3 regions of the Paenibacillus paludis genome follow, and region 2 is predicted to be linked to each of the others. Evidence: predicted binding sites of a transcription regulator. Region 2 holds the regulator's gene; each other region holds the start of a gene.
What was found. Region 2 encodes LexA, which represses DNA repair genes until DNA is damaged. Its sites were predicted from a motif close to CGAACATATGTTCG; they were not measured.
Positions count from the first base shown of each region.

Region 1: ACAN56_RS14775 (ImmA/IrrE family metallo-endopeptidase) is a predicted target of LexA. The motif match lies at 5,453-5,466, and genes of this name have one in related genera.
Region 3: ACAN56_RS16895 (YhjD family protein) is a predicted target of LexA. The motif match lies at 3,316-3,329, and genes of this name have one in related genera.

Region 1 is NZ_JBGJZP010000006.1:400,835-411,221, forward strand. Features, by position in the region: gene ACAN56_RS14740 (YjcZ family sporulation protein) at 1-19, shown strand, start outside; gene ACAN56_RS14745 (serine hydrolase domain-containing protein) at 122-1,447, opposite strand; gene ACAN56_RS14750 (DUF6597 domain-containing transcriptional factor) at 1,523-2,359, opposite strand; gene ACAN56_RS14755 (2-phosphosulfolactate phosphatase) at 2,622-3,392, shown strand; gene ACAN56_RS14760 (WD40/YVTN/BNR-like repeat-containing protein) at 3,382-4,077, opposite strand; gene ACAN56_RS14765 (hypothetical protein) at 4,223-4,402, shown strand; gene ACAN56_RS14770 (hypothetical protein) at 4,644-4,808, opposite strand; gene ACAN56_RS14775 (ImmA/IrrE family metallo-endopeptidase) at 4,892-5,434, opposite strand; gene ACAN56_RS14780 (YjfB family protein) at 5,546-5,722, opposite strand; gene ACAN56_RS14785 (YjcZ family sporulation protein) at 6,029-6,187, shown strand; gene ACAN56_RS14790 (hypothetical protein) at 6,235-6,372, opposite strand; gene ACAN56_RS14795 (hypothetical protein) at 6,545-6,757, shown strand; gene ACAN56_RS14800 (hypothetical protein) at 6,747-7,010, shown strand; gene ACAN56_RS14805 (NucA/NucB deoxyribonuclease domain-containing protein) at 7,080-7,517, opposite strand; gene ACAN56_RS14810 (cytidine deaminase) at 7,729-8,145, shown strand; gene ACAN56_RS14815 (glycosyl hydrolase) at 8,678-10,153, shown strand; gene ACAN56_RS14820 (PH domain-containing protein) at 10,171-10,387, opposite strand, start outside.
Region 2 is NZ_JBGJZP010000001.1:538,032-548,418, forward strand. Features, by position in the region: gene metH (methionine synthase) at 1-490, opposite strand, end outside; gene ACAN56_RS02335 (FixH family protein) at 670-1,092, opposite strand; gene ACAN56_RS02340 (HAD family hydrolase) at 1,332-2,117, opposite strand; gene ACAN56_RS02345 (hypothetical protein) at 2,153-2,680, opposite strand; gene ACAN56_RS02350 (DUF896 domain-containing protein) at 2,731-2,940, opposite strand; gene ACAN56_RS02355 (LysM peptidoglycan-binding domain-containing protein) at 3,051-3,464, opposite strand; gene lexA (transcriptional repressor LexA) at 3,758-4,384, shown strand; gene ACAN56_RS02365 (L,D-transpeptidase) at 4,560-4,898, shown strand; gene ACAN56_RS02370 (DMT family transporter) at 5,315-5,692, opposite strand; gene ACAN56_RS02375 (TetR/AcrR family transcriptional regulator) at 5,693-6,244, opposite strand; gene ACAN56_RS02380 (hypothetical protein) at 6,485-7,225, shown strand; gene ACAN56_RS02385 (response regulator transcription factor) at 7,795-8,472, shown strand; gene ACAN56_RS02390 (sensor histidine kinase) at 8,469-9,386, shown strand; gene ACAN56_RS02395 (ABC transporter ATP-binding protein) at 9,496-10,173, shown strand; gene ACAN56_RS02400 (ABC transporter permease) at 10,170-10,387, shown strand, end outside.
Region 3 is NZ_JBGJZP010000008.1:4,108-14,494, forward strand. Features, by position in the region: gene rplS (50S ribosomal protein L19) at 53-397, opposite strand; gene ACAN56_RS16870 (hypothetical protein) at 539-826, opposite strand; gene ACAN56_RS16875 (DUF4097 family beta strand repeat-containing protein) at 1,159-2,169, shown strand; gene ACAN56_RS16880 (LSm family protein) at 2,258-2,506, opposite strand; gene ACAN56_RS16885 (hypothetical protein) at 2,718-2,915, shown strand; tRNA gene ACAN56_RS16890 (tRNA-Pro) at 3,078-3,151, opposite strand; gene ACAN56_RS16895 (YhjD family protein) at 3,351-3,716, shown strand; gene trmD (tRNA (guanosine(37)-N1)-methyltransferase TrmD) at 4,464-5,336, opposite strand; gene rimM (ribosome maturation factor RimM) at 5,336-5,860, opposite strand; gene ACAN56_RS16910 (KH domain-containing protein) at 6,027-6,257, opposite strand; gene rpsP (30S ribosomal protein S16) at 6,280-6,552, opposite strand; gene ffh (signal recognition particle protein) at 6,909-8,300, opposite strand; gene ACAN56_RS16925 (putative DNA-binding protein) at 8,322-8,678, opposite strand; gene trhA (PAQR family membrane homeostasis protein TrhA) at 8,827-9,474, opposite strand; gene ACAN56_RS16935 (carboxypeptidase M32) at 9,556-10,387, opposite strand, start outside.

The DNA.
Region 1 (10,387 bases), on a different contig from region 2:
CAAATCATTCTGGCTGTAACTTCTGCTTATCCAGCTTCCTAAGTTACACACACACACAAATGCAGCGGCTGCCAAGAGTATTGTTTCTGCTCAGGCTTCCGCTGCTTTATTGTTTACCGGTTTATCCGCCGGATCTCTCATAGGGCAGGTTCAAGGTATCGAAACTGTAGGTTACCTGCTGGGACTTTACTTCCGTAGCCTTATGAAAAGTAAAGGTGCTTTCACACACCACGCAGGCCAGTACTACAGCTTCCGCGGTATCTGCAACTAATTTAAGCTGGAACTTCTTTTTTTTGAACTCCTGATTGAACAGCCGGTCTACATACAGCAGGCTTTCTTCATAATGAATTGTAAAATGCCAGCCCATTGGCGGAAAGCAGTACACCCCCGCGAAGTGTCTATATTGTTCATAGTCCGCGGTGTCCGCAAGTTCCGGTTTGACTATTATGGAGGTCGCCCCAGTGTACAGAATGCTTCTCAGGCCCTTTACAAGGCGGGCTACAGGGCTGGCATCGTTGTTGCTGAGTACAATTACGGTGAAATCTCCGGATATGTATCGCTGCAGGGTACAGGTGTATCCATAAATATTCCCGTCCATAAACATTTCTTCTACAGGCTCGCCCTTTACACAACAGCCATATCCCGCCGAAGCCTCCAGGTACCACAAATATCCGTAAGGAGTAAGCATACGGTCATAGGCTTCCTTGCTTATTACTGTGCCGCTGCCCAGCGCCTGGATCCATGTGAACAAATCGGCCGCAGTGGAATAGAGAAATCCGCTTCCAAAGGCACCAGACATATCGTAATATTCTGCACAGACTACGCCTTCACCCGAGCAGGAATACCCGTATGCCTTATTGGTGAGAATCTCCTCATTGCAGCTTATTCCGGTATGCTTAAGTCCGAGCGGAGCAAATAAAAATTTCTCGTAATAAGCGCCGATCTCCATGCCCGACACAATCTCAACGATTCTGGCGAGGAAGACAAAATTCGAGTTGCTCTTCTGCGCTTGCTGTCCAGGTTCACCTTGCAAGAGTTCGTGGTTTAACCACTCCCGAATGCTTTCAGCAGAAAGCCGGTCTCTTGGACTATATTGGCTCAGCTCTGTGTAATCCGGTATCCCCGAGGTGGAGGACAGTAAATGATGAATGGTGATGCGGTCTCCGTGTCTATAGCCGGGAAAATAAGTTTCCATGGGCTCGTTCAGGCGAAGCTTCTGCCGGTCATACAGCTGCATTACAGCCGCTGCCGTGAACAGCTTAGTGATGCTGCCTATATTATAAATAGTGGAGGGTGTATTCGGCATGGCATACTCATGATTTCCGTATCCATATCCCTTCTCCAATAAAATATGATCTCCCTGGGCAACCAGCACGGTTCCGCTAAAACGTTCCGCATCCTCCCAGGTTTGCATGTATTGTTCGAGCCTGAACTGAATGTTGGTCATGTCTAGCCTCCTAATTCCTGTATTGCTCTATTGTATAAGACATGACAATAGCTGAATTGTAAAAAACGGACAGGCTTAGTTCAAGCTTTTGATATATTCGCTGGGAAGCAGCCCGCAGATGCTTTGAAATTCATGTATGAAATGAGCCTGATCATAATATCCGGTCTGCAGTGCTGCATCGGTCAATTTTCTGCCTTCCATCCTGTTCAGCATCCCGAGAACGCTTTGAAAGCGCATGATGCGCGTAAAGGTTTTGGTGCTTACGCCGGTGCGTTCATAGAAGATTCTCCTCAGCTGCCGTTCACTGATGCATTCTCTTCGGGCGAGCTCCTTGACCGTGAGAATCCCCTGAGCCTGCCAGATATGGACAAGGGCGTTCTGAAAAAGATCATCCCCGGCCGGAGAGTCATTTAATCTGGAAAGAAGACTGCGGTCGGTCAGAAGTATGAAGTGTTCCATGGAAGCGGCAGTCTGCAAATGGCCGGTCAACTCCGTCTGGAGTTGTTTCCATATCTCGCTTAGGTCAAGGATTTGGTTCGTGAATAAATCGGCCGGTTCTCTCAAGAAAGCCTGCAGCCCTCCCGGATAAAATCGGATTCCAAAAGTGTGCAAGCGGTCATACGCCAGATCCACATAAAGTGACCGGTCCAACGTGCCAACGATCATGCCATGAAGGGTTGCCCTATCTTTTCCTATCTGGAATACGATATCGATGCAGCCGTCGGGGGCAATCATTTCCTTCCTGCCGGATATGGAAATTGGGCTTTGGGAGTCTTGGGAACTGCGGATGGTAGACAGCCAGTAACAGTATACATATTTATGTAATTTAACACTTGGCCTCCATTCGTTATATTTACCGGGCAAGTTAAGAACGGAGGAGCGGGCTTGAACTGGGACAAAGGGGGAGCTCATCAAATGTCCTCCTAATCTGAAAGATCATAAAAGGTATATGTTTGTCAGGGTCTGATCGCCAGCCCCCAAAGAGTTACAAAGACAAAATTATAGAACTTGTATATGTTCAACTTTATATTATAGCAAATATAATCTCCAGCCTATAAAGAAAGAGGCGGCAGCGAATCGTTTGGTGAGTAATTGACATTCAGGGTACATGGATCGCATTTTACCTTGGTGTATTAGTGATTGAAGAATATATTGGGATAAAGGAGGAAGTCCGATGTTTTATGACCAGGCACCGTATAAAGTCAAAGTGGAATGGGGGCAAAGAGGAGCGCGGGCCGCGTCTGAACGCGGGGACATTGTGATCATAGTTGATGTGCTCAGCTTCTCTTCTACGGTAGTGACTGCGGTTCAGCACAAGGCTAATGTCTTTCCGTATCCCCCGCCAATCAATGAGAATGCCAAAGCATATGCCAGAGCCAACAGTGCGGAAATCGTCTGGGGAAGAGCGGAGGCGATCAGAGAAGGAGGGCATTCCCTGTCTCCATTGTCGTTTAGTTCTGCTGATTTTGGCCGTGACTTTGTATTATGTTCATTAAATGGTGCTGCTTGTACGTGGATTGCTTCACAGGTGCCGGCGCTGCTCATCGGATGTTTCCTTAATGCGTCTGCCGTGGCTGAGGTTGCTAACCGTTTAATGCAGCAACTGCAGGCAAATATCACTGTGGTCCCCTGCGGCGAAAGGTGGTCCGATGTTAGGGAGGGTGAAAATAATTTGCGTCCAGGCATTGAAGATTATTTAGGTGCAGGTCTGATTCTTTCCCAATTAACCGGCAGCAAATCTCCTGAGGCTGAGGTCTGTATTGGAGCTTTGAAGTACTCCAGCAAAACCATCAGGGAGCTTATATGGGATTGTGCGAGTGCCCGTGAACTCCGTGAGCGCGGGTATGAAGACGATGTGACCTATTGCTGCCAGGTGAATATTAGCAGTGCTGTGCCCATCCTTCAAGACACCCGTTTTATAAATGCTAAGGATCTTATTTCATAGACCAGATTTCCCCATTGGATGAAGTCCAAGTTCTATCGCCGATAGTAATATTCCATGAGTAGCTTGCGGATTTCTGATCCAAGGAGGCCTTCCAGGATAAACCGTTCCATTCTCCCTCAGGTCTATCCATGATGGGGGTCCAATGACGTCCATTGTCTTGCGTTGCATAGAAGAGTAGAGAGGTTTCAGTCTGGCCTTCCTCGTTCAGCAGCCCGATTTCATTCAGTAGGACGATTCCATAATTTGTAGAGGTGAAAAATATAGGAGATGCAGGGTTAAACTGAACGGCAGCGTATTTGGGAGGCACTTCAAGCTGCTCTTTGGCCCAGTGAATTCCGCCATCGGTTGTCTTATATAGTCCAATATCGCCTTGTCGTGGAGAATGGATCGTAATCCAGCCGGTGTCCTTCGTCTTAAACTTGAGGTCTCCAATGGGGCCGCTTGGCAAAGTGCCGCTTAAGGAATCGCTCAGCTTATGCCAGGATATGCCTCTGTCATTGCTCATATAGATACGGTTATCTGCCTGATACATTCCTGAACCTGCTGAAGTTGCCTTCCAGCTGTACCCAGCTTCCAAAGTATATTGGAATGTACGGATGTTATTATCTTCATCTATGTTACCGGCTTGCGGACTGTATGCGAACATAAGCTGGATTACGGACATAAGAACCCAGAGTGTTTTCATGGAAATCCCCTCCTCCTCCCATAGTAAAGGAATAAATTGGGAGATAGGTTACAGAGAGATGAAAGAAAGGTTAATTTCCTTTTATGAAACTTTTTGGATTTGGAAGCGTTTTATTGAGTATACACAGAAAAAGGAGATGGAGAATATGTCTGAGCAAAAGAAAATTCAGGAGCTTGAGCGCCGGATAGCTACGCTGGAGAATCAAGGCGGGCATCCACCCGGCAATGACCCCGGAAAAATATTGCGCAGGGTAATATGGGGGATTCTGATCGTGTTTTTCCTGCTGACGGCAATAGGCGTAATGCAGTTTGTGAGCGCAGGCTAGCCAGAGTGTTCATTCGTTCTTCTCATGAACGAGCAGTGTAGTGCAGACAAGCGCTATCAGGATGAAGAAGGATACATGCTGCAGCAGATAGATGGTAGTGCCGGAAAAGATTCAGTTCATCTTCAGCGGGATTTCATAAGGGCTTAAGCTAACGGGATTATAGTAAACACATACCCCCCTTATTAATAGATATGGACCCTGCCGGACGCCGGCGGGGTCACTTTTTTGTTCATGGGTTCCCCTAATCTTCTTCCTTCGGTTCTTGCAGCAGAATGGAGAAGGTCTGGGTTTCATGATCGACCTCAATGGTCTCAATGCCAACGAAATCCGGGATATCAGGATGCACGGCATCCACGCTGTAATCCGGATGGGTCATTAATAACTGGATGACTTGAATGGCGTCCATTTCGCTCCCCCTTGCGGGTAAATTCACCCTATACATAAGGTCTCTGCATTTCATTATGCATAGGTTTATTATCCCCGCAGCGTTTACCGAATATGTCGGTGGATTAAATTTCTGTCTTCGTTCCTTTCCATCACAGCCATCAATTGCCCCTGGAACACTCGTCTCTGAATTTGGTCAATCCGCTGCATGGCCAGCTCAGCAGGAACCTGAAAGGTTGAAGCGATATATTGGACGGCATCTTCACGGAGTTCAGGCAACATTCTGGCGGAAATCATGGAGTAGGGCATCGCCGCATAAAGGATAAAACGCTCGGATTCATCCTCCTGTGCCTGTGTGAACTGTTCGGGCATCAGCGTGTGGTTACCGGCATGGCGAAGCAAATGGCAGAGCTCATGGAGGAACTCGAGACGCTGCAGTTCGGGTGGAAGGCGGCTGTCAATAAACATGCTGTACATGCCTGCAGAGGCTTCAATGCTCTTGCTTCTTACATCCAGATAATGAATCCAGATATTCAGCCGCTCCGATATGTACTCAATGGAGATTTGCGACGGCTGTTGCACGTTCAACCGCTGATATAAATCTTCAGTCCATTTCTCCAGGGCGGTCATTTGATAGTAGGATTGCATGGGAATCACCTCGATATAGGATCGTATGTTCGTATTAATGGCCAAAAGAAAAGCCCAAAGGGCTCAAGGATAACCGGAACTCATGTTCTTATGTATGTAAGCATAAATCAATCAAACTACAATATCAAGTGTTTTTCCCAAATTGGGGTGTGGGCTCTGCTGGAGCATTTGGACCAGATTCTGGCTTTCGATCTCAGTCGTTTTTGTGGCAATATTCATGACTTGCAGCCCTGCAGCCTGGTGTAGGGACGCCTGACTCATCGCCATTGATAATGCAGCAATGTCCATGTTGCACCTCCTGAAAGTTTTTTGAAGCTTTACTACTTTAGATGCTGCGTCACAAAAAACTCGCTTCGGAAGCATGCGCTAAGTTTTGTGAGCAATGCTTCCTGAAAGTTCTTCGTACAAAACTCACATCGAAAGCATACGCTAAGTTTTTTGAAGCTTCACAGCTTTGAATTTACATACTGTATATCGACAATGACGGGCCGATACTTTAGGTGAATGACATTTCTTTGCCGTTTGGCCCATACGGTAAATCAGGCTTTGACATATTCTGTGCTGTATTCAATATTCACGAGGAGGAATTAATTAATGGGTGTAGATTATGGTTGCGGTTGCGGTAATAACGTTGGTGGAGTAAACCAAGGTCCTCCGGCAGTTATGCCGGTAGTAAGTCCATGGACATCGACAACCTCCATTCTGGTTCTCTTTATTCTTCTGGTAATTATTACAAAAGCCTGTATATTCTAAATCAGACTCAATCGAATGCTGCCCCGTCAGGCATATGCCAGATGGGGCTATTTCTTTTTTTTACGGGCTGTGGGTCCAATCTGACGTTTGATTCTTCCCGTGGTTTCGTCGACTTCAATGATATAAAGTTCTTTTACCGTGCCTGCAAGTGCAAACCATTCCTTGAAGGCTTCTTCCTCAGACATGGGCCCGTAAAGCCTTTTTCCCCGATAACAAATATAGAACACCTTGGCTCTCCGCGCGTGGAATATTATCCCACTTTATATTACGCCTAATTCACGGAAGATTGCATAAAGAACATTTGTTCGCATATAATACATACAAATATTCCTGGGCTTTCTAAAGGAGGCGGTTTACATGAGTGCAAAAGAATTGGAGAAGCTGATCGGGCAGGTTATTGAGATCATATATGAGGACAAGTCGGGGAACATCACCCAGCGCAGAATTGAGGTTCATGGGATTAAAGGCGGGCTGCTCCGGGCCACTTGTCTGACCACGGGCGGTCCAAGGGTATTCCGGACAGCAAACATCCTTGCCTGGCGTCAGGCAAAGGCCCGTTATGCTGGATGATACAGCGCGCAAGCTGTTGAGGATCATGTACCATTTCAGCAACCACTTCCGGAGGATGCCTACACTGCCTGAGCTTGCAAGGCTCAGCGGGCGGACACCGGCGGGAATCTATTCCGGATTTCGCGAGCTGGTGCTGGAGGGTCATATCCAATGGCAGCTGCCACAGCCTATAGAATCGGCGGTTATTTTGGTGGCCTGGGAAACTCCCGAGCCTGGGGCGCATACTTCGATCAGCGGCCACTGGAAGGACTGAGGGAATCTGCGTAGCGCTATGTACACAAAGAAACGGATACCTTCCGGGAGGACGGTATCCGTTTCTTTGTTATTTGAACATGAATTCTACCTTTGTTCCATCGGCAAAATCCTCCAGCTGATTGCCTACCCAGCTTCCTGCCCCGCGGTTATCGCTTGGCGTTATGTATTCAATGTCGGCTCCGGCGCCGCCTTCGTCACACATGGCCATCGGCCATTCATCACGGTCGTAGCCTTTTTTGGTCGGCACCCCTTTTAAGGATTCCTTGCGGTTCGCTTCGGCTTCCCCACGGTTGATGGTGCAGATCGCCGATTCCCCGCTGCTGATTGCCTCCTGGATATGTCCGGCTGTCTCCGGGTAACGATCCGCCGGGAATTCGAGCTGGACCACCTCGGAGGCTTCCGAAGAAGGCGTCGTGACGTTCTGGCCAATATCTTCAAACCAGTAAGCCGCCAGGACCAACAGTGCAATGATGATAAGACTGGGGATGAATTTCTTCTTTTTCACATCTGCTCCTCCTAAAAGTTTTGTGAGCATAGCTTCATGGATTCGGTTCGTACAAAACTGGCATCGGAAGCATAGGCTTAAGTTTTGTGAGCATAGCTTCATGATTCAGGTTCGTACAAAACTAGTATCACAAGCATAGGCTTAATTAGTATAGCGTAAATTCAGTGTCCTTTAGTATACTAAGTTAGGAAAATAAAGGGGGGACAGGGAGATGGGAAAAGAGATTTCAATTGAAGACCAGACGCTTATCGCCTCTGCGGTGGAGATTATCAAGAAACGGTATGAGTGGGAGCGGCATCATGTCAGTGCGGCCCTGCGCACCAAGACGGGAGAGATCTTCACGGCGGTTCACCTCGAGGCCAGCCTCTCCCGTGTTACTGTGTGCGCGGAAGCGATGGTGATCGGCAAGGCAATTTCCGAGGGGTACAAGGAGTTCGATACCATCGTTGCGGTGAGGCACCCGGACCCGGACAGCGAGGACAGAGAGATCAAGGTTGTCTCACCTTGCGGCATGTGCCGGGAGCTGATCGCTGACTATGGCAAGGATTGCAAGGTCATTCTAATCGAGGATGACAATCTGACCAAGGTCGATATTATTGATTTGCTGCCTTTGCGGTATGCAAGGTAGGAGGCAGCCGTCCCGGCATTATACATACGTCTAGAGTCGATGAGATCGGCAGGCCATGCAATGGGGATATTAACCCAGGTTGGAGACAAAAACCAAGAGCCTTCGGGCTCTTTTTTTGCTAGCAGATGCAGCATGCGGCTATATGGTGAAATGAGAAGTAAAAGTGCATTTGAATTCGCCGCATGCGGGCTATATGGTGAAATGAGAAGTAAAAGTGCATTTGAATTCGCTGTATGTGGTCAATTTGGTGAAATGTGAGGTAAAAGTGCATTTGACTGCACCACATGTATGGCTACATGAGAGGCAGTACACCAATCTGACTGCTGCCGCGTCAATTGGCGGAACTCCTAATAAAGTATCATACTTTATTTCGTCCTGATCTTTCCGCATAAATGGCTCCGTCCCTGGAAACGGAGAGCGGAGCCGTTTCTTTGTGGGAACCGATAATTTTGTCCGTTTGTTGTCCATCCGCCGCCACTTTGTCCCAAACCTTGTCATAACATGGTATAAAACCAAGGGAGGGTGAACAAGGATGGAACAGCGTATACTCCGGGATATGCTCGATTCGGCTTCAAGGCTGGTGAATGACGCCCAGTGGCAGGCAGCATTCAGCAGTCTGCTTAGAACTCCGGCGGACACCGAACTGGCTCTTCCGGCCTTGAAGGTGCTGAATACGTTATATTCGCTGCAAGGCACAGCAATCCTCAGCGGGCAGCATGATTATCTGGAGAGTCCGGATGAATTCAGCAACAAGCTGAAGAATACCTGCGGACAATATGCCGCGCTCCACGGCTATGAGCTGGGTGCGATTAACAATCAGACAGAGACAGTTATAGAGAGCCAGCGTCAGGCGGTGGTGGACAGTGCAGTGCGCTGGCATAAGGCGGGCGGAATTGTGACGATGAGCTACCATGCCCATTTACCGGGTACGGCTCCGGCCTGGTCCAATGTCTCTATGAGTCTTAGCGAAGGTGATTTTGCCAAATACCTCACTCCCGGCACCGCTCAATACAATGCGTTAATGAAGGATCTGGACAAGACGGCCCTTTCTTTAAAAAAACTGAGGGATGCCGGTGTGCCTGTGTTGTGGAGACCGTACCATGAAATGAACGGCGGATGGTTCTGGTGGGGGCAAAAACGCCGCTTTACCGAGCTTTGGAACCTTATGTTCGAACGGTATACGGTTTATAATAAGCTGCATAATCTGCTCTGGGTGTGGAGCCCGAATGCCAAAAATCAGTGGTGTGACGAGCCTGCGGGTTATTATCCCGGTGCGGGAAGAGTGGATGTGCTGGCGCTGGATATTTATGAGGGTGATTTCAAAAAGAGTCACCACGACACCCTTTGGGATCTGGGGCGGGGCAAGCTGATAGCCATTGGGGAGAACGGGCAGCTGCCGTCCCCGGCCCTGCTGGCAGGTTCGCAGAATAAATGGTCGTACCAGATGACCTGGGGCAAATTGCTGTACGAGAATAACAGCGATGTGGTTATTAAGTCTTTTATGAAGGACAGCTTTGTACTCACGCGGTCAGAGTATACGGTCAAGGCTGCGGAACCAGTCTCGGCGCCTCCGGCAACTTCGTTGCCAGGACTTCGGGGAGAGTATTACAATAATGCGTCACTTAGCGGCACTCCGGCGCTGGTCCGCACCGATGCCAATATTAATTTCATCTGGAAGCAGGGTGCTCCCGATCCGGCGGTTCCGGCCAATTTATTCTCAGTGCGCTGGAGCGGCAGGCTGAAGGCGGGTTACAGCGAGGGCTATACGATTTACACTTCCTCGGACGACGGCATCCGGGTGTGGATTGACGGAGTGCTGGTGATTGACAGCTGGATGAAGCAAAGCGGACAGGAGCGCAAGGGCAGCATCGGCCTGATTGCCAGCAAGCTGCATGAGCTGAAGGTGGAGTATTATGAGAACCAGGGCGATGCGAAGGCGGTGTTAATGTGGGAAAGCTCCAGCCAGCCTAAAGGTGTTATTCCGGCCGGAGCGTTGTATCTTCCGTAACGGGCTGCCGCAACAACTTAGATTTGCTCGCGGTAGCTGATGTTGTTGGCAATTTTTTCGTTGCGGACAGCGCCTCGGAGCACATCCTTCACAGACTGCACCTTGCGGATTTTCCGGAACAAAAGCTGTGGTGATGAAGGGTCATCGGAGAACACAGTAAGCGTTCCGATTCCAAGCAGACGGTCCGGAATGGACTGGGCTACAGAGAAATCATTTACCCGCAGCAGTTCAACT
Region 2 (10,387 bases):
CCTTCTCAAAGGCGTTGCGGATGCCGATGCTTCCGGCTTTCACATTCAAAGTATCCTGGGAAGTTTCCAGCAGCAGGGCATCCACTTTGCCGTCAATCAGCGCTATAGCCTGCTCCTCGTAGCTATCCACCAGCTCTTGGAATGTTACGCCTCCGGTGACCGAAAGCGTTTTTGTTGTCGGGCCCATTGCCCCGATTACGTAACGCGGGTGATCGGGCGTCTCAATCTTGTCAACAGCATTTCTGGCCAGCCTCGCAGCTTCCAGGTTAATCTCCCGGGCCCGCTGAGGGATATCGTATTCGGCAAGCACAACCGAGGTTGCGCCGAAGGTATTCGTCTCGATCAGATCTGCGCCTGCTTCAAGATATTGTTCATGAATAGTCTGTATAACCTCCGGACGGGTGAGCACAAGCATCTCATTACAGCCATCCAGCTCATCCCCGCCAAAATCTTCACCGGTAAGTGGCACCTGTTGAATCATCGTGCCCATTGCTCCGTCTAAAATCAGTATCCGCTGCTGCAAGCTTTCAGCAAGTGTGTATTTAGCCACTTCATATCCCCCCAGTAAAACATTAGAGTAAGTTTAGCAGAATAAAGCGGAATCGAAAAGCCTTCCTTTCCACTCTGCATAATAGTTTTTCTTTATAGCCAGCCTCTATCTCTATTTCATTATGGCTGCACTGTAATTTCTTTAGTCGGCATAGAGTGCTGTGTTCTAGCTGTTACATGCGAAGTCACATCATAGTTGCCTTCCTTCATCAGGATCGCCTCAGCTTTATATGTACCGTTGCCGGAGAGCTTGCCTTCAAGCTCCTGCTTGTCTTCTTCATTATTTTTATTCACAATCTCAAAAAGCACCGCCTTCGCATCATCCACAGCTTCACTGCCCTGGGTAACCACAGCCTCGAAAACTACCTTTTGATTTACCGACACGTCCCCCGGATTCCAGCTCAGCTCGACGTGAATCGGTTCCATAGAGTGCTCTGATCCGTCATGCATATGGCTTGATTCTCCATTATTACCTGAACAGCTTACAATCATTGACATCGCCGCAATCGTAAAAAGAGCAATCAGCTTCTTGGGTTTCATCATCCGGAGTCCTCCCGACCAGGGTAGAATTTATAATGATATTTCCAGCTTGCGGTTGCATTCTTTTACTATTATACACAACATATTCGCAATTTTAGAAGATTGCTTAAACTTTCACGCCTTTTTCGTGAAGTTAGTCATATACAGATGGATTCTCTCCCTATAATAATTGACCAACCTCTTGCTTTGAGCGCAAAAAAGCCAGCATCCCATTAGGGGATACCGGCTTTACAAAGGTTACACTATAGCGATTGTACCAGGGGGAGGAGCTCAGAGAGATGGCCGATTCTATAATCCGGCTGAATCTCAGGATTTGGTAATTTGTCAGTACGGTTAATCCAGACAGTAGTCAAGCCAGCGGCCAAGCCGCCCTTAATATCCGTCGTGAGTTTGTCGCCGACCATCATCCCTTGTTCAGGGGTTACATCTAGCAGCGAAAGAGCATGCAGGAAGATATCCTTGTCCGGCTTTCCTTTGCCAAAGCTGCCTGAGATGACTACATGATCAAAATAGGGGATAAGCTCAGGCACTCCGTCGAGCTTCTCCTGCTGCAGTGACGGGCAACCATTCGTGAGCAGCAGCAGCTTCACTTTACCACGGAGCGCATCAAGCACCTGTAACGTCTCTTCATACATGTAAGGCAGGCTACGGCGCTCGGCAGCAAACCTGTCTGCCAGCGTTTCGGCAAGCACCTCATCTTCGACACCGAGGGAGGCCAGACCACGCCGCCACGACTCTTTACGGTATACAGGAGCCAACTGTTGGAGCTTACGGAACTCCGGTTGTTCTCCAGCTGAGAAATTGGACCAAAGTGCTTCATAAGGATTAATCCCGATCATCTTTGTGAAAGGGAACGTCTCATAAGTCTCATAAAGATTCCTGGCTTCCCTGCGAACGGCAACTTCAAGCTCTTTAGGATCAATGGAGTCACCTGCAGCTTCACATGCATTGCGGAAGGCTTCTTCAACACTCCGTTCATCCCAGAGCAATGTATCGTCAAGATCAAATAGTACGGCGGTAATTGGCATTAGATTTCTCCCTCTCCCTATGCTGTTATATCTTCCTACTCGTGTACTACTTCGATGTTATTGGCTTTGCCGAACTCCTCCAGGCGTACACCCATGGCCTCAGTGTTATAACGGTTAATCAGCTTGGAGAAAATCCACTGTTTGCGCTTGCCCTTATATTTAAGCACAACCACTCCACGGGACAATGTGATCTTCTCAATATCTCCCGCCTGCAGCCAGCGTTCACGGTTATACTTAATCGTAGACACTCTGTTGCGCTCAACCTTCAGATACGGACGCCGGAAGAATAGAAGTGCCGCCAGCGCAAAGTAAAGAACGACGCCCAGCCAATTGGCAAGGATGCCGCTGCCTCTGGCCTCGTCGATCGAGCCTACCACCCAGAACATAATTCCAAGCAGCATTAGAACAACTGGAAATGCAATGTTACGGCCCTTAAAGATATCACTGTTTTTCGCAGCTGATTTTGACGAAGAAGCATAAATGGAATCCTTGCCCTGCTTCTTTCTTTGCTTGTTAACCTGCTGTGTGTTGCGTTGAACCATTCTTTCCCAAGAACGGGCCATGTCAGTTCCCCCTAGTCATCCTGTAATATCTATGAAAAAGACACACTGGACTAATGTTTGAGTCCCTTGTTGCCTTGTTCATGCTCATCATTATCCACGATTTCAATGGTGTCGAGCTGGGCCCGGAAGTTGCTGCGGATGTTGCCCAGATAAATCTCACGGAGCTTGGCCCGTTCAGCCAATTCCTCTTCACTCAGGCCGCCATTCTTCTGTTTGCGTGCCAGTTCATTGATGCGTGCGACCAATTCGTCAATATTCAATGCTTTCCCCTCCCCTATAAATTCATTCTAACTTTGCCATGAGAAAAAGAGCTTGTCAAGGTCTACCCCCTGAAAGCTCTTTACGTCAGTCTATACTGCTTATGATGAAGTTAATACACAGGCAATGTCAGTATATCTCCGGCCTGAATGTTCCCGTTCTTCAAACCGCTTGTTTTTTTAATTCCTTCTATATATACGACCGTCTTCATACCCGCTGGTTTGTTCTTAAGGGCGATACTCCAGAGCGTGTCTCCGCGTTCAACTACTACCCGCTTTTCCTGCTTCACTAATGATGCTGAACTTGCAAAAACATTACCAACAACTGTAAATCCGGATACAACAAGCATAAAGACCAGCACAAGCTTCACGAGATATTCTTTACGGCATAATCCTAAGATCGCTGCAAATAAAGCGGCGGCGGATTGTTTCATTTCATTCATATGATTAGAAGCAGATTGTCCTCTAGTAGATTCAACTTCACCGGCCTCTTCGTAGATGCTGCGGTATGTACTGTATTTTAACATTGTTATCGTCCTCCAAACACTCGTTCTTACTTTCGGAAATAATATAACACGAACATGTGTTTTGATCAATAGATTTTTTAGAACAATTGTTCGCTTTTTTTCCGTATCCATAAATGTGCCAGTTTCCAGCACCGGCTTTGCCTTTTCCCGCCATTTCCAAGCCGTTATTAGATACTAATATGGTAAAAAGCTACTATTTCCACTACTAATCTCAGATTGTTAGAACTTATGTTTGTACGAACGGAAGTTCTATGTTATAATTTTCCCAAACATACTATATGGGGTTGATTCCGATGTCAAAGATTTCGAGTCGTCAACTGGCGATCCTGGAATTTATACGTAACGAAGTCCGTAGCAAGGGTTATCCTCCGTCCGTCCGGGAAATCGGTGAAGCTGTAGGCTTGGCCTCAAGCTCCACAGTGCACGGCCATCTGGACCGGCTTGAGAAGAAAGGCCTTATCCGCCGCGACCCTACGAAACCGCGTGCAATTGAGCTGCTCGGCCAGGAAGATTCCGAGAATGTACATCAATTCGTACAGACGGTTACCCGTATTCCTGTCGTAGGTAAGGTCACCGCCGGGGTGCCGATTACCGCAACGGAGAATATCGAAGATTACTTCCCACTACCTTCCCACTATGTGGGGGACAACAAGGTATTTATGCTCTCCGTTCTCGGTGACAGCATGGTGGAAGCAGGCATTATGAATGGTGACTACGTAATCGTCCGCCAGCAGCAGACTGCTGACAATGGCGATATCGTCGTTGCCATGACTGAAGAAGACGAAGCTACCGTCAAGACATTCTACAAAGAACGTGACCACATTCGTCTACAGCCGGAGAATCCGGCTTATGAACCCCTCCGTCTTAACCGCGTTACGATTTTGGGACGAGTTATCGGTCTCTTCCGCGATATCCATTAATATTTTTGTTCATATTTAAGGGCTGCTTCGCTTTTTCAAGTGAAGCAGCCCTTTCCCCTTTTCAAATGGTCATTTTACTCATTGCGAACATTTGTTCTATTTATCTCATATAACATTTCCTTTGAACAGCAACAGCACTCCGCACATATTCTGATATCAAAGGAGTGCTGAACCTATGCCTAATTATCGGATTATTGTTGATCTGTCGCAGCGCATGCTATATTTGCTTGACAATAACATCGTTACCCGAGGGTTCCCTGTCGGTATTGGCACCATGCTTACCGTTTCACCGGCGGGAGAATACACTATCATTAACAAACAGCCCAAGCCTGGCGGACCCTTCGGTGCATTCTGGATGGGTCTATCCAAACCACATTACGGCATTCATGGAACGAATGACCCTTCTTCCATCGGACATATGGTCTCCCATGGCTGTATCCGCATGTACAATGAGGATGTGCTGGCCCTTGCAGCAATCGTGCCTATTGGAACACGGGTTACAATAAGGGAGTAACAGTATGGTGGTCAGACAAAAAGCAAAAACACCCAAAGGATCACAAAAAAATGATCGAGGGTGTTTTTCATTGTGCTTAATATTGGTCCTTCCTGTCTGCTGATTCATACCGGTCGCGTATTTCACGATTTTTAGCATATATGTACAAATCCAAGGCTATTATTCCTCTCCGGGCAAGTTTAACCAACAGTACGAATGCGTAAATACAAGCTACAACCGATATGAGCCACATCAATACGCTAAATACGCCAATTCCATTAATGAAAAAATTCCCTCGATGCACAGACAACTTTCACTCACTCCCCTCTATTCTTGAATATGAAAATACCCCACCGTTCTGGCAGGGTACAGTTATTTCGTCATCATACTGTTGTATGGAACAAATTGTATATGATCTTTATTTCAACAGCTTCGGCTTAGGCTCTATCGGAAAGGCTGGTTTGTTGTGTTTCGGCAGCCTCATCAGAAGAACCATGTCCAGGTCCCAGCAAATTCAGCACAATCACACCAATGACGATTAAGGTTATTCCTATTACGCTGCCTGTATTTATTTTTTCTTTCCAGATCAGTACTGAGATCAGAACTGTAGCTACCGCTCCGATTCCAGACCAAATTGCATAGGCCGTATTTAATGGAATAGTCTTCAATGACAACGACAAAAAGAAGAACGAGCAAATGAAACTAATCAGCATTACGATTACAGGGATTATTTTGGTGAATCCTTGCGATGCTTTGAGCATCGAAGTTCCTACAAGTTCGCTGGCAATGGATATCGCCAAAAACAGATACGGCACTTACTTCTCCTCCTTTACTCCGTCCATCAATTCTTTGTAAATGCGTTCTTTTAACTCCAGATCTGGCGGTGCCAGTCCAAACTTTTCCGCAAACCAGAGTCCGTCGGTCGCCAGTCGGGCAATGGTTGCCCACAGTGGATCCACACCGTCATTTTCAAAATTATGTTGCCATTCAGCATATTTCTCCTGCATGTTTGTCAACAAGCCGGGATTCGTAAATAAAGCTGCTGCCAGCACCGAGTTCATGTCACTGCCTTCTCCAAAACCATAAAAAGTAGATTCAATGTATGCCCTGCTCCATTTACCAGCTTGTTGCTGGTCATGCTCTACACGGCTCTGAACATCTTCCGTAAAGTTTCGGGTCAGCTCATCCACCATACCGGAAACCAGTTGCTCCTTGTTAGGAAAGTGATACAGTAAACCGCCTTTGCTAACGTTAGCCGCTTTGGCCACAGCTTCCAGAGTTAAGTGTTCCACCCCTTGATCACGAACAATGGAGGAGGCCGCTTGCAAAATCATTTTTTTCTTGGAGCTGTTGTTATGTATAGTCACCTTATCACCCCGATTTCAACTGTACCGTCTGGACGGTTTTTTGTCAAACCAATATAAGTATAAATAACCTGGCTTTTCCGCAAGCAGAAAATAAAATAAAGAGAATACGCCATACGCTTGCAATGCCCACAAAACGGGTAATAAATACCATATATAGTTTGAAGATCACTTATGTAAGGTGAATGAATGGGCTATCCTAAAGTTATACAGGAATTCACCCTTACAGGCGGGAGGAAAAAGATGAAAAAGAACAAACCATTCTATAAAATCTGGTGGTTCTGGGTGGTTTTAATAGCCGCCGGCATCATAGGGTTGGTAACCACCGGGAACGAGGACAAGTCAGATGATCCTACTGCTTCGATTACGGCGCTAGCAACACCGATGGTTACTGCCAAGCCAACCACTGAATCAAGTCCATCTCCAGCAACAGAACCAACGTCTAAGGCTACAGCAGAACCTACAACTGCCCCACCCCCTTCACCCTCAGCCGAACGAACTGTCAACCCCACTCAAGCAACGTCTGCTGATCAAGTACCTTTATCTGCTGATGAGGTGCTGGCTTACACTGCCAATCTTACAGGTAAAACTTTTATAAAAGATGTAAACGTCGGGACAGACAATATAACGGTTACTTTTTTTGAGACCTACCAAGCATATAAAGAAGCGAACCCAACCTCCGGCATTACAAAAGAAGATTACATCGATTACTTTTCTACAGGCGACCAAATAAACAAACTGCTTATGGAAGAAACAAGCCGATTATTCGCGCAATTCCCCGGAGCTGCTTCGATTGACATGGTGATTCCATACGATGGGAAAATCTATTCCGTAGCTCTCACGCAAGGAGAAATCGAGCGATTTTATAACGTGGACTTCAGTACACTGGCTTCCAATGAAATATGGAGAGAGAAAGTTAGCAAGCCACACTTCAACAAAAGAGAACGGCAACAATTCGTTGAGCAGTTCGTCCAAGTAAATTAACAAGGAGTTTGTGATGTACACCGATTAATTGTATAATCTACTAAATATTAACTAGGAGTGATCGCAATGAGTAAACTCACGCGTTCAGATAAAGCTATCGTTTCCTTTTTACTTGGATTCGCCTCCCTGTTCATTATTGCGTTCTTCGTAATTCGATATATTGTGCAAAATGTTTCATTTGCTCCATAAAATCCATATTTACTTGCGGCACTTGTCTGGGAAAAACTTAAACCATAGACATCAATACCCCGTCATTATAATCACTGACGGGGTATTGTTCGTCAAAGGATGGTGAACTATTTTCTCAATGATCAATTGATAGTTTTGCACACCCAGTGGTGCTGTTTCTACAAACAATTCTCCAAGTGTTATATTATTATCAAAAACATTAGTTACCAGACACCAATTAAGGCCATCAATCCCACCCTATGTTTCTGCCATTTCATCATCTCCTACCAGATCTGCTTTATACTTTTCTTGGGAGATGTTAATGCGTAGATTAATAACACCCGGCTAAACATTTTTTTAGTTATCGCGCTAAGTAAACTGACAGGATCGGAGTAAAAATAATGAATAACATATTAATAGTTGAGGATGATATCGCCTTGAGCGATGGTATTGTCATTGCACTCAAAGGGCCACATATAACCATCATGCAAAAGCATGACATTACCTCTGCAAAAGAACAATTAAAAACTACTGCCTTTGATTTAGTAATTCTAGATGTTAATTTGCCGGATGGAAGCGGGCTGGATCTTTTAACTTACATACGCAAATCAACAACGATGCCAGTCATCGTTCTAACTGTTCATGATCTGGAAACGGATATTGTCACTGGCTTTGAGCTGGGTGCCGATGATTATATCACTAAGCCTTTTAGTCTTATGGTATTAAGGGCCAGAGTAGGAGTTCAACTAAAAAAAGCCAGACACCCGCACCCCGACACCATTCAAGTTGACGATTTCTACTTTTCATTTGATAAGATGAAATTTTTGAACAATGGTAATCCGGTCGAGCTTAGCAAAACCGAGCAAAGGCTACTTCGTATCTTGATTGACAATCGGGGGATTACCGTTTCCCGCGATCGTCTGGTGGACAGCATCTGGACAGATGGAGCTGAATATGTAGGTGAAAATGCCCTGTCTGTGACGATAAAAAGGCTGCGTGATAAACTCGAAGAGAACCCCTCCGCTCCTTGTTATATCAAAACCGTCTATGGGATCGGTTATACATGGGCTATAAAATGACAATCTTGAACTATATATGTATTGGAATTGCCGTTACTGCACTTATATCAGCAGCTGCTGCGATTATGCTATACCGCAAAAACATCGACAAAACAATAAAAACATTTGAGAATATGATTGATACTGCGATTGACGGCAATTTTTCAGAGAAGGTTTTTGACGAATCCGTTATATCTGCGTTAGAAGCAAAGCTCGCCCATTTTCTAGCGCTTTGTTCTGTATCTTCTAAAAATTTACTTGCGGAAAAGAATAAAATAAGCGAACTCATATCCGATATTGCGCATCAAACGAAAACACCTATCTCGAATATCTTACTATATTCTCAAATTCTCAGTGAATACGAATTACCTCAAGATGGTTCTACTTGTGTAAAGGCCCTGTCAACACAAGCTGAGAAGCTTCATTTCCTGATCCACGCCTTGATGAAGACATCACGCCTGGAAACGGGGATTATCAAGCTAATCCCAAAGCAAGGCTCCGTCCAAGAGCTGATGGATGCTGCGTTGGAGCAAATTATGCCAAAGGCGAACGGTAAAGAAATCACGGTTGTTAGAAAATGTACAGCAGCGCTGGCTTGGTTCGATCTAAAATGGACGGTCGAAGCTGTCTACAATATCTTGGATAATGCTGTGAAGTATACAAAAACCAACGGAAGCATTGCCATTAGTGTAGATGTTTTTGAATTATTTTGCCGAATTAATATTACCGATAATGGTATAGGCATTGCGGAAGAGGAGCAGGGTAAAATATTCACGCGTTTTTATCGCTCTCCTGCTGTTAACACGCAAGAAGGTGTGGGCATTGGCCTCTTTTTGGCAAGGGAAATCATCGCGGCTGAAGGAGGTTATATCAAGGTATCTTCGCATCCGGAAAGAGGATCTACTTTCTCCATTTTTCTTCCTATGGATCAATAATTCTTTCAACACTGTTAGATTTCAGAAAGAATGTAGAAAGATTAGTAAGCTATTGTATGTACTGTAGAGAACTAAGTACATACATTTTTTGGTGTGGGAGGAGAACAACTTGCAAGTATTAGAAACCAAGGATCTAAAAAAAATTTATGGTAGCGGAGATACTGCGGTTCATGCATTAGACGGGGTGAACCTAAAGGTGGAAAACGGGGAGTTTGTCGCGATTATAGGTACATCCGGAAGCGGCAAGTCTACCCTGCTGCATATGCTTGGAGGACTGGACCGGCCAACCAGCGGAGAAGTCACGGTCGATGGCAAAAATATTACCTTGTTGAAAGATGAGGAATTGACCATTTTCCGCAGACGGAAGATGGGCTTTGTATTCCAGAATTATAATTTGGTGCCGGTCCTGAACGTATCCGAGAATATTGTGCTGCCTATTGAACTGGACGGAAAACAGCCTGACCAAGCCTATTTGTCTAAAATTGTGAATATATTGGGGCTTGAAAACAAATTATACAATCTGCCGAGTAATCTCTCCGGGGGACAGCAGCAACGGGTAGCCATTGCCAGAGCGCTGGCGTCGAAACCGGCTATTATTTTGGCCGACGAACCAACCGGCAACCTGGACAGCAAAACTAGCCTTGATGTTATGGGACTTATAAAGGTTTCCAGCCAACAGTTCGGCCAAACGATCGTAATGATAACACACAACGAGGAAATTGCCCAAATGGCCGACCGTATTATCCGCATTGAGGACGGTAAAATGGTTAGCGGTGGCAACAGATGATCAAAGTCAATAGTAATAAAGCAATCCGTAATCTATCGACTAATATTTTGAAGGCGAATAAAACCCGTAACATCATAGCGATTATCGCTATCGCCTTAACCTCGTTGTTATTTACCACCCTGTTCACTATGGGACTCGGCACGGCGGAAAGCCTGCAGCGGGCAATGATGCGGCAGGCAGGCGGAGATGGTCATGCCTCACTCAAATATCTAAA
Region 3 (10,387 bases), on a different contig from region 2:
CAAGAATAAACGAAAGGGGCTTGAACTCAAGCCCCTTTCCTTTGTCACTATTCTAGCGACGGATTTCTTTAATTCTTGCAGCTTTACCGCGCAGTTCACGAAGATAGTAGAGCTTCGCACGACGAACTTTACCACGGCGAGCCACTTCGATTTTCTCGAGTTTAGGCGAGTTGATTGGGAAAGTTCTTTCCACACCAACACCGTAAGAAATTTTACGAACCGTAAAAGTCTCACCAATTCCACCGCCGCGACGTTTGATTACAACGCCTTCGAACAACTGGATCCGTTCACGAGTTCCTTCGATAACTTTTACGTGTACCTTCAAAGTGTCACCCGGGCGAAAACTCGGGATATCTTTGCGGATTTGTTCTTGCGTAATTGCTTGTAGGATATTCATTTAGGACTTCCTCCTTCCGTACAGGTGTTCATGCCTCTTCCGGAGAGACCATCGCTCTCCCTCATTATCCGCAGAGGACCACCGTATTCCACACAACAGAAATAATAATAACATAAAGAGTAGGCTAATACAACTATATTTTTAGAGCGGCAGCATATCCTTCTTTTGGGCTTTGGTTTTGCAATCCTTGCATAGTCCGACTACGCTTCCATTATCCTGGGCATAAAAGATAAGTTTGCCGTTTCTCTTCTTGCATGAGGAACAGAGCTGATCCGTGGAACTCTGCTTAGCTTTGCGGTGTCTGTCCATCGAGATCACATTGCTGGCCGTTGCAGTCTTTGGACTTCCGGCCCTCTTATGCCGTCTGTTAAACAGCCAGTAAACAACCACAACAAATAACAATACGATCAGGATTGCTGCATATCGCATCAGGCTCATCCGCTCCCTTGACTTTTTACAGTCAAAATAGTAATAGACCGCCCTTCGTGGTGCCTGAGAGTCGGTCTGTTTTCTGCTGCCAGGCTCCGTTACACTTCTACACTTCCATTGCTCTGATTTCCAACCCGCCGTTTCAGCTTTACTGAACCTTTCATCTACAGCTAATTTTAACACAATCGTTTATTGATTTGTAGTCGCGCCCATAGGTACTGGACTTTAGTCCAGCACAGCAACCGGTCTCCAGCCTGTTATTCAATTATTTACCATAATATATAATAACGATTATACATAAGCAATATACAGACTTTTAGGAGGGGCTCCATTTGAAAAAAAATTATAAACCAGCAAAGATTGCAGCACTGGCTGTTTTCTCCATTGTACTATTAGCCGGCTGCAGAGAACTACCTGGCAAGGAAGCTGCCGATAATCAACTTGAACAGCGCTTATCCGGCAACTCCCAACAGGAAGTTGCTGACAGCAATGGGGAGTTTGAAGAATTCTCTAGTGAACTCGGGCAGGAAATCAGTGAAGCAGCAGCAGATTTAGGGCAGGATATCGGAGAAGCCATGGAAAATGTGCATCAAGCCGTTCAGAATACTGCGTCCGTCGTGGCAGAACAGATCACAGCCGACAGTGTCAGCAAAGAACTTGTTGCCACCTCGAAAGTGGGGTCTTCCTCTACACTTACCCTGGACAATGCAGTGGGTGAGGTTGAGGTCATCTCCTCTACAGGAAATACTGTCAACGTAACCGCTACTATTGTAGCCCATCATGCCTCCAGCAAATATGCTCCAGAGTTGTTTGATAATGCTGAAGTATCTGTAAAAATTAGCGGTGACGAGCTTAAAGTATCCACCTATGCCAAGGACAGTCCCAAAAAGGATTTATGGTCCTGGGCACACAAAAAATACGGCTATTCAGATTTCAGCATCAACTACCTGATTGAGCTTCCAGCTAGTGTCGACAGATTTGAAATCAATAATGATGTAGGTTCTATTGAGCTGAGCCAGTTGCAGGGAACCTTTGACATTTCGAGCGATGTTGGAGCCATCACACTCCGGGATGTTGAAGTCACCGGCAAGTCCAAGGTAGAGACAGATACCGGAAGCATCGAGCTAAATATCAATGAGATGAAAAACGGCAGCAGTCTCAAAGCTAAAAGTGACATAGGTAAAATATCCGCCTCTTTGGACAGCAGTCTCAAATGCACCGTGGAGGCCTCCAGTGAGCTTGGACATATTTCCGGTACAGGTTCGGGCAAACATGATTTAAACGGGGGTGGACCGCTATTGTCCCTATCCACGGAAATCGGCTCCATCTCCATACAGAACTAAAATGAAAGACACCGAACCGAATATCAAAATTTACGTATATACGCAAAAAGTGGGCTTCCCAGATTAGGGAGGCCCACTTTTTCGCCTTTTAGATCAGCGCGATTGCCAGCAGTGTAAACAAGCTTAAAGTTAAAATTTCACTGCCGTACCCATAAAAACCACCGTAATAATTGCCTGGGTAAAATGCCGAGGTTTTCATTTTTCCGTTGCCCTTCGTTTTCAGATAGACATTGTTCCGATCCACATCCACGATGATACCTTCATGCTGTTTTCCATCGGTTGTCATAATCCGTACCCTTTTGTTTTTGCATTGCAGACAATTATAATATGCTTCCACCCGTAACTCCTCCTTTACTGTAATGATTTATATTATGACTGGAGGGATTAGCCGGTAACGGCTAAGTTACCATTGTGAAATATATGTGAAATAAATAACTTGTGAACAATGTGTGTCTTTTTCGTTGGAAAAGGTTTATAATAAGATTACAAACAGTAAAGCGCTTACGGGCTTGTATATGTACTAATCCGAACTTAAGGAGGCATGAATCATGAGTACAGCAGGGAGAAATTTTATTAACGAGGGAATACTGCGCATCGCCTTGTTCCTAATCTTTGCATCACTTACTTACACAGTAAGAAACTACGTCTGGGCCATTATCGTACTCACGGTTGTTGCATTATATGCATTGGTTACTGGGATCATTAAGCTTACCCGCAGTGACAGTGAAGTACTAGAGCGACGATAACCAAGTGGAAACGGCTTTGCCGTCCTCAAAAGGACGGTATCCGTTTCAGCGAGAAATAGAAGGATAGTTTATAGCGTGAAGCATATAAATTCTTATATTTGGACAAAAAACCGCTTCATACGGAATCTTGAATCCGTATGAAGCGGTTTTTTTAGTGTCTTATCGGAGTAACAGGATTTGAACCTGCGACCTCACCCACCCCAAGGGTGCGCGCTACCAGGCTGCGCTATACCCCGACGGCTACTCCGTAACTTCCGCGCCATTATCACGTTCTGTCAACGATTGCCCATACGGTCGTCACAGCTTTTTACCAATCTCGCGTTTATTATAGCGTATGGCCGTGCACCTATGCAATAAAATAACGCGCACCTGTACAAACTTGTTCACATGCGATATAATGCGAACATACATTCGCAATCGAACGGAGGCACTGTAATGTCCGCAACACGCAACTCACCCGCATCTATCACCGCAGAAGTCCGCAACTTCATCCGTCCTTACACGATCCTTCCGATGGTGAAAGCCGCCTTCGAACGGGACTCCCAGATATTCCTCTCGATGCACACACTTGACCCGTACGTCGCGTGGCTGACACAGGCCCGGGAAAGATTAACGCAAGAAGAGCTCATGATAAAGGCGCAGGCACATCAGAGCGGAATTAGCATTATAGAAAAACAGCACATAGATGGCACGTTGCGGATTCGTTATCAATGCCAGGCTGGCATCGGTGACTTAGCAATCCCGGATGCCGAGGTTGCAGAGGAAGCTGCGGACCTTATGCGGCGGCTATTGACGTTCTAAAACGAAAATAAGCGCAGATCTCCGGGTTCTCATCAAAGCAATGCTTTCTTCTGTGAAAATAGTTTTTAATATATTCTTAAAATTTTATAGATTTTTAAATTACGTTATGCTATACTCTTGGCACAAGGAAAGGAGGTGCGTTCACATCAAGCATGACATGCTGAACGTATCCCTTACCCGGACCAACGGCTGAACAACTGGCTTTGGTGGCGCGGGATACGGATCAAAGTAATAAAACAGCGCCTCGGGTAGAGAGACCGTCTTCGGACGGTCTTTTTCATGTAAAAAACCATTAAAGCAGCGGGTCATTGATCCGTCTGTTCTAATGGTTTTTTTGGGTTACTGCTGCTATTACTATAGCACTTCTCCTATTGGACCTGTTGCCAGGGTCTGTTCTCTACTCAAAAAAGGGGGTTACGATTTACGATTCGTATAAAAATCGATAATATCGCTTACTGTGCGGAGCGGCTCCGCTTCCTTGTGGACAGTGTCCACGTCCGGTTTAAATTCTTCACGCGTATTCGTAGTCACTTTCAGTTCATTCCTTTCAATTGTTAAGCTAGCTGCATCTAAGCTGCATATCTTATTGCGGCACCTCTATTTATTACCCTAAAAAAAGGATAACTACGCACATTTGCTCTTATTTTTTTGTGAAGCTTATGTGTCTGTTAAATTAATCACTACATAACAAAAAACGCCTCCTCAACGTAATATACGTTAAAAAGACGTGTGATATGCCTTGTGCCATTAATTATTTTGTTCAGGCTTGTTCTGCTGCTGGCGCAAACGCTCCAGTGTTTTCTTATCCTTCACCGTTAATTCGGCGGTATCCAGAAGATCCGGTCTCCGCTCCAGGGTTCGTTCCAGAGCCTGCTCACGCCGCCATATTTCGATATTGGCATGGTGACCGCTCAACAGCATATCCGGCACCTTCCATCCCCGAAACTCAGCCGGACGCGTATAATGCGGATACTCTAGCAGGCCGGTGCTGAACGAATCTGTTATCGCTGAGGTTTCATTTCCGAGGGCCCCGGGCTGCAGCCGCACCACCGAATCGATGACCGTCAGGGCGGGCAGCTCACCACCAGTCAGCACGTAATCCCCAATGGACAGCTCATCCGTTACGAGATGCTCTCTGATCCGTTCATCATAACCTTCATAATGGCCACAGATAAAGATCAGATGCTGCTCCTGGGCCAATTCCTCGGCGATGTGCTGGTTATATTGTTTTCCCTGCGGGCACATAAGGATAATACGCGGTTTCACAGGAGAAGCAGACGTACGTTCCACTATTGCTCCAGTACCATGCTGGCGCTCATCTCCGTTTACATCGTCGCTTTCGGGAAAACTCCCCGCGGTGGTCTCCTCAGCTTGTACTCCGTCCTGCGAGATGCCCAGCACATGTTCCACGGCAGCAAAGATTGGGTCAGGCTTCAGCACCATCCCTCCCCCTCCGCCATAGGGCGTGTCATCCACACTGTTATGCTTGTTGCCTGAGAAATCACGGAAATTGACTGCGTTTAGGGAGACGATACCTTTTTCACGTGCTTTGCCAAGAATACTTGTGCCAAATACACCCTCACACATTTCCGGGAAGAGCGTCAGCACATCAATTCTCATCATGGCAATAGTCCTTCCATCAGGTGAACGGTGATTTTCTGGGCTGCAATATCCACGTCAAGCACTACATCATTGATGACCGGAATAAGAATATCCTGTCCTTTGGCCGGCTTCACAACCCAGACGTCGTTGGCTCCAGGCTGCAGGATGTCTGTAATCGTGCCCAGCGGCTGGCTTCCATCCTCATCAGTGTATACTTCGCAGCCAACGATGTGGTGGAAGTAATATTCATTTTCCGGAAGCTCGACCAGATCATCACTAGGAACCTTAAGCAGGCTGCCTTTATATTTCTCGATCTGATTGATGTTGGTATAGCCCTTCAGTTTGGCAATGAACATCCCTTTATGCTCTTTGGCGGATTCCACGATCACCTCGAATTTCGGACTTCCATCAGCGGGGATAAGCAGCAGCTTTTTGCCCGGTGCAAAGCGGACATCCGGAAAATCGGTATGCGATAAAATCTTGACCTCCCCGCGAATGCCGTGGGTATTGACCAGCCTGCCTACGGTTAACTCTTCCGTCATATAATCCTCTCCTTCAAATATTATCAGCGTTACTGCTGCAATAGGACTCGTACATAAATGGCACGGCAACGCCTATTTTGGTTCTTTGTACATTAATCTATACTGCTATATTTGAACAAAAAGGAGCCGGGATATACTATCCCTAGCCCCTCATTGAACGCATCCATTAAGATAAAATATCCACGGTAACGCGTTTATCGCTCTTGACTGCTGCAGATGTGACTACTGTGCGAAGCGCTTTGGCGATCCGCCCCTGCTTGCCAATGACCTTGCCGACATCATCAGGATGTACGGAGAGCTCATATACAATCAGGTGATCCTTCTCTACAGTCCGCACGATCACATCTTCTGGATGATCCACTAAAGCCTTAGCAATAACACCAACTAATTCTTCCATAGAGGACCCTCGCAATCAGTCATTATTTCTGTTGCTTCAGCTCATGGAACTTCTTCATCACGCCTGCTTTGGAAAGCAAGTTGCGGACGGTATCAGATGCTTGTGCACCTGTTTGAAGCCATTTAAGAGCTTTTTCCTCATCGATCTTAACTACTGCCGGTTGTTCAATCGGATTATAATAACCGATTTCCTCGATGAAACGACCGTCACGAGGGGACCGGGAATCGGAAACCACTACACGATAGAAAGGCGCTTTATGTGCACCCATTCTTTTCAAACGAATACGTACTGCCACGAAATTCACCTCCTTAAAAGAATATCGAAAGATTGGGAAGAGTTTGCCGGAAACCTTTTTTCGATCCCTCCCAAACCCTCCCTTAGCCAAGGGAGGGCCCCAAGGGCTCTGCCCTCTGGACACCCGGCTAAGTGCAATTGGCGTGGGCATTCAGACTGGCGGGACCTGGGATAGTTAGAGCAGGACCGCTTTTCGTCCCTGGCGGGACCCGCTTAACAACGGGCGGTACTAGGGAACTGGTTTTACAAACTCTTTAGATCAAAAGATTAAGATCAAAAGATTAAGACCCTCTTGATCATCTGATGTTGTACAATGTCTGATCTATTAGAAACTACCAAAGGCAAACTCTTCTTAAATCAACGGAAAGGGAACTTCATACCCTTGCCGCCGCCAAGGCTCTTAAGCTGCTTCATGGCGTTTTTCTTACCGCCCTTACCGCCGCCGCCGCCCATCATACCGGAGAACTGCTTCATCATTTTGCGCATTTCATCGAACTGCTTGATGAGACGGTTAACCTCGGCTACGTTGGTTCCGCTGCCTGCGGCGATGCGCTTGCGGCGGTTATGATTGATGATCTCTGGCTGGGCTTTCTCCGCTTTGGTCATCGAATGAACAATTGCTTCGACGCGGCCCATCTGCTTGTCGTCGACCTTCAGGTCCTTCATGCCTTTGGCTTTATTCATGCCAGGCAGCATGTCGAGAATCTGGTCGATCGGACCAAGCTTCTTGACCTGATCCATCTGCTCCAGGAAATCGTCGAACGTAAATTCCGCATTACGCATCTTACGTTCCATTTCCTTCGCTTTTTCGGTATCAATGTTGGCCTGAGCCTTCTCGATCAAGGAGAGCATATCGCCCATGCCGAGAATCCGTGAAGCCATCCGTTCCGGGTGGAACGGCTCCAGCGCATCGATCTTCTCGCCCAGTGCGGCGAATTTGATCGGAGTGCCGGTTACGGCTTTGACGGACAATGCCGCACCACCGCGGCTGTCGCCGTCGAGCTTCGTCAGCACTACGCCGGTAAGCTCAAGCTGCTTGTTGAAGCTGTCGGCTACATTTACAGCATCCTGACCTGTCATGGCATCCACTACAAGCAGCACCTCGTCAGGATTCACGACGTTATGGATCTGCTTCAGCTCTTCCATCAGCTCTTCATCAATATGCAGGCGGCCTGCAGTATCGATGATCACATAATCCAGTCCGTTGTCCTTCGCGTGCTGGACCGCTTGTCTGGCAATCTCCACCGGGCTCGTCTGATCTCCCAGAGAGAATACTGGAACCTTAATTTGTTCGCCCAGCACCTGCAGCTGCTTGATTGCAGCCGGCCGGTAAATATCGCCCGCTACAAGCAAAGGACGGTGATTGCCCTTCTGCAGCAGCTTGGCCAGCTTGCCTGAAGTGGTCGTCTTACCGGCCCCTTGCAGACCCGCCATCATAATGACTGTCGGCGGCTTATTGGACTTGGCCAGCTTCGCTTGGCTTCCACCCATCAGGTCGGTTAATTCCTTGTTAACGATATCAATGATGACCATGCCGGGAGTAAAGCTGTCCATCACTTCCTTGCCGATCGACTTCTCCTTCACCTTGGACACGAAGTCCTTGACTACTTTGAAGTTAACATCGGCTTCCAGAAGCGCCAGCCGCACTTCACGCATCGCTTCGTTGACGTCATCTTCAGTTACTTTTCCTTTGCCGCGCAGCTTGCTGAACACATTCTGCAATCTTCCGGTTAAACCTTCAAACGCCATATGCGGCTGTCTCCCTTCATGCTACTCTAACCTCTGCAAACGATCCAGGATATCCGTGAACCGCTGTTTATATTGCTCAGGCAGCATCCCATTGTCCGGCAGTCTGCGCAGTTCTTCTAAATATCGGTTGCGGTCTTCATGCTTGGCAAGAAGCCCAAGCTTCTCTTCATAATTCTCCAGCACTTGCTCCGCACGTTTAATATGTTCATAAACGGCTTGGCGGCTGATTTCAAATTCCGCGGCGATCTCTCCGAGTGAGAAATCATCGTGGAAATAATATTTAAGAAACGTTTGCTGCTTGTCAGTAAGCAGGCGTTCATAGAAAGCAAATAACAAGTTAATCCGGTTAGTTTTCTCGAGCCTATTCTCCTGACTCATTAAGGGCACTCCCTTCGTCAAGGAAAAACACTTTACAGCTTCACAACGTCCCTTATGATACCGAAAACAAAGAAAGATGTCAAGCCTTTTTGCTTGTCATCTTATTCTTTGTGCCCAAACCCTAATTTCTGTCCCGAAATGCTCTGAATTAACGGATGGGAAGCAGGTAAATCAGCACCGCGAAAAAGTGGGTCACACTTCCCGCCAGTACAAACACATGCCAGATGGCGTGGTGGTACGGGAAACCTCTCCATACATAAAAGATGGTCCCCAGCGTGTACAATATTCCACCTGCCATCAGCAGTGTCATGCCCCCTCCGGCCACTACAGCCGATAAAGGATTCCAGGCGATCACAATCAGCCAGCCCATCGCAATGTAGAAGACAGTGGACATGAACAGAAACCTTTTGACGAAGTAGGCCTTGAACAATACTCCGAAGAATGCCACTCCCCAGATAATGCCGAACAGGCTCCATCCAAGCGTGCCACGAATGGCTACCAGCAAAAATGGTGTATAGGTACCGGCAATAAACAGATAAATCGAGGAGTGGTCAAAGAATTCGAACAGATCCTTCGCTTTGCCCTCCCTGAGACTATGAACCAGTGTGGAATTCAGATACAGAAGCAGCATCGTCGTTCCATAAATGGAAAAGCTGACTACATGCCAAGCAGTCCCCTTCAGACTGGCAAATACAACAAGCAGGACAAGTGCAGCTACACTCAGTACCGTACCTATACCATGAGTAATTGCATTGGCTACCTCTTCCCTGCGGCTGTAAGTATGCGTGTTTGCCATAATAAAATCCTTCCGTTTGCGGTTTCCTTCTATTATATCGTTTTCCCGGAACTCATTCCAGCCTATAGCCTCATTTGGGATTTACAGCTTGTAAAGCTCCGTATATTTCGCCTCAAGATAGTCAGCCAGATAATCCGGGTTCAGCGGTTCGCCGGTCACCTGTTCGATAATTTGTGAAGGCGTCAGCGCCGAACCGTACCGGTAGATCTTGTCTGTAAGCCATTCCTTAATTGGCAGCAGATTGCCTTCGGCGATCAGAGCATCAAATTCCGGCAGCTCTTTGCGCAGAGTGTTCAAAATTTGCGCAGCATACATATTACCAAGGGAGTATGAGGCAAAATAACCAAAGTCACCGCCGGACCAATGGACATCCTGCAGTACGCCAAGCGCATCGGTCGGCGGTGTAATGCCGAGGTATTCCTGATATTTGGCATTCCATACTTTTGGCAGATCCTTCACTTCCAGACCTTCATTAAAGATCAGCTTCTCGATTTCATAACGGACGATAATGTGCAGGTTATAAGTCAGCTCATCGGCTTCGATGCGGATGAAGGAATTCGCCACACTGTTGATCGCACGGTAGAAATCTTCCACTTCCACATTTGTCAGCTGTTCAGGGAAATGCTGCTGCAGATCGCCGTAATAACGCTGCCAGAAGGCCCGGCTGCGGCCGATCATATTCTCCCACAGTCTCGACTGGGATTCATGGATGCCCATAGATGCCCCTTGAGCCAGCGGTGTGCCGACCAGAGCCTTGCTGATGTTTTGCTCATACAGAGCATGTCCGCCCTCATGGAGCGAGCTGAAAATAGCACTAGTAACGTTGTCCAGCAAATAGTTGGTAGTGATGCGCACATCGCCTGGATTCAGCCCGGTTGCAAAAGGATGTACACTTTCATCCAGTCGGCCCGCT